DNA from 2 places in the Brevibacillus soli genome. Region 2 is predicted to be linked to the other one. Evidence: riboswitches for the same ligand, from Rfam matches in the RefSeq annotation. Region 2 holds a riboswitch; the other holds the start of a gene.
What was found. A riboswitch is a leader RNA that binds a small molecule or an ion and turns the genes downstream of it on or off. The one in region 2 is predicted to bind lysine.
Positions count from the first base shown of each region.

Region 1: another riboswitch for lysine. It lies ahead of ACE99V_RS13195 (amino acid permease); the one in region 2 lies ahead of dapD (2,3,4,5-tetrahydropyridine-2,6-dicarboxylate N-acetyltransferase).

Region 1 is NZ_JBIYSM020000029.1:46,082-50,497, reverse strand. It holds gene pdhA (pyruvate dehydrogenase (acetyl-transferring) E1 component subunit alpha) at 1-1,065, opposite strand, end outside; gene ACE99V_RS13205 (alpha/beta hydrolase) at 1,299-2,039, shown strand; gene ACE99V_RS13200 (hypothetical protein) at 2,031-2,225, opposite strand; lysine riboswitch at 2,575-2,757, shown strand; gene ACE99V_RS13195 (amino acid permease) at 2,844-4,280, shown strand.
Region 2 is NZ_JBIYSM020000060.1:12,592-17,007, reverse strand. It holds gene ACE99V_RS18655 (N-acetyldiaminopimelate deacetylase) at 1-437, opposite strand, end outside; gene ACE99V_RS18650 (aspartate aminotransferase family protein) at 444-1,655, opposite strand; gene dapD (2,3,4,5-tetrahydropyridine-2,6-dicarboxylate N-acetyltransferase) at 1,697-2,407, opposite strand; lysine riboswitch at 2,492-2,676, opposite strand; gene ACE99V_RS18640 (GNAT family protein) at 2,836-3,054, shown strand; gene ACE99V_RS18635 (EcsC family protein) at 3,092-3,907, opposite strand; gene ACE99V_RS18630 (hypothetical protein) at 3,920-4,096, opposite strand; gene ACE99V_RS18625 (hypothetical protein) at 4,174-4,416, opposite strand, start outside.

The DNA.
Region 1 (4,416 bases), on a different contig from region 2:
ATATTCTGCCTTTTGTTCTTCGAGATACGGAGGCAGTGTTTCGAACATCACGTCGATCAGGTCGGTTACCTTCATCTTCGGATATTCGTCCGCTTTCTTGATGGCGTCGGCTACCGCCTGTTTCGCTTCTTCAATGACAGCCTCTTCGTCTTTTTCGCTCCACAGACCTTTTGCTTCCAGGAACTTGCGGAATCGGATGAGCGGGTCTTTTTGCTCCCACTCGTTTTGTTCTTCGCCGGTACGGTAGCGGGTCGGGTCATCACCGGCCATGGTGTGCGGACCGTAGCGATAGGTCAAGGCTTCGATCAGGGTAGCGCCCTCGCCGCTGATTCCGCGCTCGCGAGCATCTTGAACCGCTTTGTAAACAGCAAGGACGTCCATGCCGTCAACGCGGGTGCTAGCAATTCCGGCAGCCTGGGCTTTTACCGCGATGTTTTCCGAAGCGGTTTGCTTTTCGAACGGAACGGAAATGGCATAGCCGTTGTTTTGGGAGAAGAAGATCACCGGCAGCTTGTATACGCCGGCGAAGTTCATGCCTTCGTAGAAATCGCCCTGGGAGGTTGCGCCGTCACCGAAGTAGTTGATCGCGACGCGTTTTTCTCCGCGAAGCTTGTAACCCATTGCGACGCCGGTTGCCTGGGTACATTGAGCCGCGATGATGATTTGCGGCATAAGAACGTTGACACCTTCCGGAATTTGACCGCCGTGGATGTGTCCGCGGGAGTACAGGAATGCCTGGTACATCGGGAAGCCGTGCCATACCATTTGCGGAATGTCACGGTAGCTCGGCAGAATGAAATCTTCTTTGGACAGAGCGGATTCAGAACCGATCATCGCCGCTTCCTGGCCAGCCACAGGCGCGTAAAAGCCAAGGCGGCCCTGGCGGTTCAAGCTGATCGCCCGCTGGTCCCACACGCGGGTAAACACCATTTTGCGCATCAGTTCACGCAGTTCGTCGTCGGAGAGCTTTGGCATCATGTCAGGAGCAACAACGGTTCCGTCTGGCGCAAGAATTTGCAGCGGAGAGTTGTTGCCTGTTTGTTCAACAGCAGTTGTAACGCTCATCACATTCACCTCTTTACTGGATTGGAAGAAAGGCTTGGAAATTTCACTGGAGCTGAAAGTGCTTTCAAACACTTCCGCAATCCCTGTTATACCTCAGCAACAACACCTGTTCTATGTGTTATAGTATTGATATTACAGGGTTTATTTCCGTTCTGTTATCATTTACTATAAAATCTGTATCAATTTTTTTCAAGGATTAGTTTTCCACTGTGACATTTTGAGGTGAGCCCGCCATGTCCGATTATGTAAAACGCACCATTGTAAAAGAAGAGATTCCGAGCATCCATCTCGATGCTCCCCGTCCCGTCAAAATCTATCTGCCCCCCGGATACAACGAGCTTTTGTCCTACCCTGTCGTCTACTGCCAGGACGGCAACGACTTTTTTACGATGGGACGAATCGCAACCATCACCAACCAGCTGATCTTGGAGGAAGGGATGGAACCGGTCATCATCGTGGGTGTATCCGTTGAGCGGAGCAAACGAACCAGCGAATACTCCGCAGCAGGGACGCGCAACCCAGCCTACAAACGGTTCTTTACAGAAGAATTGCTCCCCTGGATCGAGGAGCGGTATCCGGTTCGCCGTGATGCATCCAGCCGCGTGCTCGCTGGCGATTCACTGGGAGGCACGGTATCCCTGCATCTGGCGCTGGATCAGCCGGAGGTGTTCCCCCAAGTGCTATCCCTCTCCGGCGCTTTCTTCCAACCGACTTTGGATCGCATTGCCGTGGAAGAGACTCTTTCCTGGCTAAACATCTGGATGGTGGTTGGACTTGAGGAAACTGCGGTGGAAACCCATATCGGCACCTTTGACTTCGTGGAATGGAACCGGAGGACCCGGGATCTGCTAACCGCAAAGCAGGCGCAAGTCTCCTATCGTGAGAAGCCCGGCAATCACGTGTGGGGCTTGTGGCAAAAGGAACTCCCCGACGGATTGCGCCACTTTTTTACCAGCGGGTTCTCTTCACGTTAATCCGTTTATCTCTTTGATTTCATCATAACGGTATTGTCTGCCGTCGCTTAAGAAGATGCCCTCATGGGTGGCTTTGTCGATCTCGCCTGCGACCTGTCGGGCGTCGGTTAACACGATGTTGACCACCTTGCTCTCATCGCGCTGCATCTGGTTCATCACCAATTGACGCTGTTTCGCTGAAATCACGGATTCATCCCTCTTTTCCCTCAAGGTAACTAGGAATTTCCAAAAGTTAGGCCTTGGAAACAGCCCCTTGGAAAGATTCGGGGCCACGCCCGACGCAGCAAGGGACCCCACTCGGTACTGCTTTCACTATCGCCAAGTGGGTGGAGCGTTAGCTATGGTCGGGTGGGTTTTTCATGGACACTCATAGTATTTCTTATCGGAAATGGATTTACTCTCTTCTTGATGGGGGGTAGGGGAAATACGATCGTATATTTTTACCTGTTGACGTATTTTTTTAACCTTGCTATACTCAACAGCGTTGCACAGATGATTTCCTCAAGTAAATAATCAAAATCCTCATCGCAGTTCGGGGTGAGGTAGAGGTTGCGGGATTCATCAGTAGCCGGCAGGAGACTACGTGGGGTCAATGAACGCCGGTGAAAGGGAAAACCGCCGAAGCATGAACATGCCACATCGTGTTCATGCTGGGGCTGCATCGAACAGGTGCAGAACTGTCACAGGTGCGTCTCACCTGTGGAGCACTATCTTTTTTCGAACTGGATGCGGGTTTCCCATGGGAAACGCCGTGAACACACGTTCATCGGTGTTTTTTTATTTTTCCAACAGGAGGACTTATTCATGAATCAAACAAACAAATGGGGCTTTTGGCTGCTGACTGCCTTTGTGGTTGGCAACATGGTCGGCTCCGGTATTTTCATGCTGCCGAGCACGCTGGCTCAATCCGCCAGTCCGCTTGCTGTCATCATTGCCTGGCTGCTTACAGGCTTGGGCGTGCTTATGATCGCATTTGTCTTTGGAAATCTGTCGCTACGCCGTCCGGAGTTGACGGCTGGTCCGCAAAGCTATGCGCGTGCCATGTTCCAGTCGCCGCGCGCGGGCAATATGGCCGGTTACAGCATGGTCTGGGGATACTGGGTGGCCAACTGGGCGGGAAACGTCGCCATCATCACCACCTTTGCCGGTTATCTCTCCACCTTTTTCCCTGTGATGCGTGATGAAACCGTGCTGTTTACCCTCTCTTCCTTCCCGATCGAAAAAGGGAAACTGACCACCTTCCTGGTTTGCACCGTCTTGTTGTGGGGAATTCACACCCTGCTCGTCCGCGGTTTGAACGGGGCGGGAAAATTGAACTTCCTGTCCACCGCCACCAAGGTATTGGGCTTTGTTCTGTTCATCTGTGCATGTCTGTTAGCGTTTGACAGCGCCAACATGGGCTCTTTCTACACGCCAGTCGAAGATGAAAACGGCGTCATGCAAAACCTGTCCGGCCAAATCAACCTGGCGATGATCTCCACCCTGTGGGCGTTTGTGGGAATTGAGTCTGCCGTTGTGCTTTCGGGACGCGCCCGTTCCCAACGTGACGTGCGTTCCGCTACGATTGTCGGCTTGTTGATTGCCGTCACCATTTACATGGGGATCAGCCTGCTCACCATGGGCGTACTTCCGCTTGAACAGTTGAAAGCATCCGACAAACCGTTGGTTGACGCGCTTTCCCTGGTCATTGGTAATTCCGGCGCCACCATCATGGCCGTACTGGCGATCGTCTCCTTGACCGGTTCGTCGATCGGTTGGATCCTGCTTGGCTCGGAACCGCCTTTCCAGGCAGCTCGTGCCGGCATGTTCCCTGCCTTTTTCGGCAAAGTGAACAAAAACGGCAGCCCGGTCGGTTCTCTGACCGTAACCAACATCATGTCACAAATGTTTATCTTCTCGACGATTTCCGGCACCATTGCCGAGGCGTTCAGCTTTGTCATTACCATAGCTACACTGGCTACTCTGCTTCCGTATCTGGTTTCTGCCATCTACCAGCTAAAGCTGGTGTTGACCGGGGAAACCTATCAGCAGCAAAGCGGTTCACGTATCAAGGACGCTCTCATCGCGATCCTGGCCATGGCCTTCTCGGTATGGGTTATCAAAACCGGTACGTCCGATATGAAAACGCTCTTGTTTGGCCTCTGCTTGTATCTCGTCGGATTCCTGCTTTACCCGCTGATGCAGCCGCGTCGGAAACCGGATGCTTCCGAGTCTGCACAAGTCGCGATGGAAACGAAATAATCACGGAAAAACAAGGACCGGGTTCTAGAGGCAACCCGGTCCGCTTTTACTTTTTCTCCTTCCGTTCCTGTAAGAGAGATAACAAGGTAAGGATATCCCCCGCCAATACCAAGACAGCAGCCAGGATTGCAAGATC
Region 2 (4,416 bases):
CATTCGCAGAACTCCCGGCTCGAAAGCATCGGCTTCGCCCCGCCCGGCCCTTCTTCCGCCGGTTGAAAGATAAACAACAGGTCATCGTCAATCGGATGGTGAACAAAATGCGTGAGAATCCCCAAGGCAATCGCCATGTGCATGTCGTGACCGCAGGCGTGCATGTATCCTTCATGCTTGGAACGGAAAGGATAGGACGTCTCTTCCGGAATGGGCAGACCGTCCATGTCGGTGCGCCATGCAAGCATTTTGGACGGGTTCATTCCCGCCAGCTTGACGAGGATGCCGGTTCGCCATGTTCTGATCTGCAGACGCTCCTGCGGCAGCCCGGCAAGGTAGTTCAGCAGGTACTCCTGGGTTTTGAACTCCTGAAAGCCGGGTTCGGGAATCCGGTGCAGGTCGCGGCGAATCTGGACGAACGAAGGCGTCGTTGTCATAAAGGATCACGCTCCCTTGGCTGCGCCCAGTTCTGCCAGTTGGCGCGAAAACACGTCCACAAACCGGTCCACGTCTTCCTTTGTCAGTGTCAAAGGGGGAAGCAGTCGAACGATCGTCTTTTGTGTGATGTCGACCAGGATGCCCTCTGCCAGCAGGTTTTGCTGCAGGCGGCTGGCTTCCTCCGGTTGGGCGTTCAGTGAAATGCCCACCATCATGCCTTTGCCGCGAATATCGCGAAGCACAGCGGTAAAGCTGCGGCCGAGCTCATGCAGCCGCTCCCACAGGTAGGACATCACTTCGTTGGATTGGGTCTGGAACACCGGGTCAAGCACCACGTCCAGCACGGCATTTCCAAGCGCAGCGCTGAGCGGCGCCGGTGCAAAGGTAGTGCCGTGGTCCCCAGGCTTGAACAGGTTCATCAGCTTCTCGCCGGCGATCACACCGCCAAGCGGCAGCCCGCCGCCGACACCTTTTGCAAACAGAATCAGATCGGGCGTTACACCGGCATGCTGATAGGCGAAAAAGCGCCCGGTACGTCCGATCCCCGTCTGGATCTCGTCCATGCAAAACAGCATGCCTTCCTGCCGGCAGATCGCTTCCACGTCACGCAGATAGGCTTCGCCAAGCGGCACCACGCCGCCTGAACCCAGCACCGGTTCCATCAGTACCGCAGCCGGTTTCGCCTCCCGGCAGAGGCTCTTCAGCTGCTCCGCATCCTCCGCATCCAGCTCATACACCGGAAACGACGGCTGAGGAAAATCCTGGTAGACGTGCGGCTGTCTGGTCAGGCGAATCGCGCCGAGCGTTCGGCCGTGGAAACTGTTGCGCAGCACCACGATGCCTTGCCGTCCGGCACCTCCAGCAACCGTCCATTTGTGAATCAGCTTGATCGCCGCCTCCGTCGCTTCTGCACCCGAGTTGGTAAAGAACACTTTTCCCTTCACACTGTGCTCGACAAGCCGCTGGGCCAGTCGGATGGCAGGTGTATTGAGGAAGAGGTTGGAGATGTGCAAGAACTTCTCCCCCTGTTCCCGCAAGGCCTGCATCACTTGCGGATGGGAATGACCGAGGACGTTGACCGCCAGGCCGGTAAACAAATCGAGATACGCCTTGCCATCCGTGTCGTACAGATGGTTTCCCTCGCCTTTTGCAATGGCGATCGGCAGGCGTTTATAAGTAGAGATGATATACTGTTCATCTAGCGAACGCCAATCCATATGCCCTCTCCTCTACTATTGCATGGCTTCGGCTGAAACTTTTACAGCTGTCTGAGCTCCTGCTTGATTTCCGTCTTGGACTTGGTCTTTTCGTCAATTTGTTTGATGATACGCGCAGGTGTGCCCGCCACGACTACATGGGGCGGTACATCTTCAATTACGACGGCGCCTGCGGCGACAACGGAGCCTTTTCCGACGCGAACGCCTTCCAGAATCACAGCGTTGGCCCCCACGACAACGTCATCTTCAACCACAACCGGCAGTGCCGACGGCGGTTCAATTACGCCGGCGATCACCGCGCCTGCACCAATGTGGCAGTTCTTGCCGATCGTGCCGCGTCCGCCGACCACTGCGTTCATGTCGATCATCGTGCCTTCACCGATCACTGCGCCGATGTTAATCACCGCGCCCATCATGATGACCGCGTTATTGCCGATCGACACCTGATCGCGAATGATCGCGCCCGGTTCGATACGCGCCTGGATATTTTTCGTCTCGAGAAGCGGGATGGCCGAATTGCGGCGGTCGCTCTCCACAACGTAATCGGCAATTTTCCCCTGGTTTTGTTCCAGTACAGGCTGAAGCTCCTTCCACTCACCAAACACAACGCCTGTGTTTCCCGTAATGAACGTCTTCGCATTCGGACCGAAGTCGATCCCCTCCAGTTCCCCTTTCAGGTACACCTTTACCGGCGTCTTCTTTTCGCTTTTTTGAATAAACGAAATAATTTCATGCGCATCCATCATGTTCACTGGGATGTCCTCCTTTGAAATGGGTATAGCAAAAAAGCAATGAGTAGAACGCTAGTACTCATTGCTCTTCAAGCTGCAAGCAAATCATTCAATAGCGCTCCATGAAAGCAAGCCTTTCATGACAGGGCGATCGTTGTTCACGAGAACCCCAGCTTCCACTGCCCGGGGATGCAGTCAAAGCTTCGGCGCATTGGCCTTTCCGTCCTTTTGTCGATTCCCCGCGACCCGTAAAATGACGTACTCATCCGCTGCGCACCTCTATTAGGATGACCATATGGAATTGCTTTTAACTGTACCAAAATCCTCCGAGTGTGGCAACTGCACTCGCGATTTCTTCGAAAATTTCCTAGTTCGACAATTTTCACTTTTCATCCGTAAGGGATCAGTGATACACTTAAGCCCCATCTTTTTTGAAAGGAATGGATACCATGCAGTTGACGAGCGAGCAGCTTTACGTCAGGGGATACAAAAGCGAGGACGCAGCCCCATTGTTGCAGCTGCGTCTTCGCAATCGAGATTTTTTTCTTCCGTTTGAACCGATCCGCCCTCCCTCCCACTACACACTGGAAGCGCAGCAGGAGTTTATCGCGGCCGCCATTCGAGATTTTGAATGCGGAACAGGATACGGGTATGGGAGGACCATCTGATCTTCGCCATGACTTATGAAGATTGGACAAGCCGCTCCTAGGATTCCCCCAGCTCTCTCAGACGCTGCAAAATCCTGCGCTTGCGGTACAGCATCATGCCTGCTTCCGCCACGTCCTGAACTGCGGAACGATTCAAATACGCCCCGAACAATATGCCGGCGATCGGCACCATCTGGAACAGCTTCTTCCAGCCAAAGTTTTCGGTGTAAGTCATAATCACTTCCCGCCACCCTTGCAGCTGCGCAAGAGTCTGACTGCGAACGGTTTGCGCGTCAAAGGCGGCCAATTCCTCCAAGATCGCCTTTTTGCCGACGATATCAGAGGAGGAGAACTGCAGGCATTTAATCACGAACATCCGCTCTCTCTTTTCCTCCGGCCGATAGCCGTAACAGAGGGCCATTTCCTGCAGCACCTTGAGGGAAGTGCCGACCAGGAGCGGAATATCGACCGCAAGCGTGAACAAGCCGCCAATGCCTGTCGTCGCTCCCTGTACGGTGGCGAACGCAGCACGGGAATGGCGCAAGTCTCGTGCAACCGCATCCATCGTTGCCAGGGGGAGTCTGGATACCTCTGTCGATGAGAGGGGCTCCCTTGCAGTGCCTGTCGGCAGGTACGGCTGGAAGCGCTCATACACGGCTTTTTCCTGGACCAGGTAAGTACCGCCGTGCTCCAGATAACTGGCAATCTCGTCCACAGCCGCTCCCAGTTTTTCCTGAACCGCGGCAGGTGTATACCGATCCAGCAGCACGAACGGCAGGCGGCCGAGCTTCTCCCAAAACCACAAGTCTTTTTGCTCCCGCTCCCATTTCTCTATCTCCGAATAAGCCTGCTCCAATGTTTCCCGCGTCTCCACATTTCCCACTCCTTACTTCGGACGCTTTAGCCTGCACTGATTGCGCAGGAGCTGTTTTACATGATCTTCCAATTCAGTCGATGAAGAGAAGCAGAGAAATTCCGAAACCTCCCTGACGATCCCCAGCTTTTCGTGCTTCACCAGCGATCCTTCCAATCGAAAACCGAACTTTTCGAGTACGTTCCGCATCTCTTCCCTCACCACGCACACTTCCTTCTCCTCATTTGGAGAAAAAAGCCCTCGCTTGAAGCAAGGGCCGCTCTCCTCTATTTTACAACAAAGGTGGCAGAAAAGGTCTGTTCGCGCTCGACCGTGTCCACTTCTTTCTCAAAGGTAGAAAGGCGGGCATATACGCCGCACGTACGGTATGCGAGCTTGTGGGTGACATGAATGGTATAGGTGCCAGGCTTGTTCCCGTTGTCCGCGATAATCTCCTTCATATCGATTGATTCGAGGCCGTCGTAGGCTGTGACGTCCGATTCCTTGTCGTGCTTGGGGCGGAAGGTACG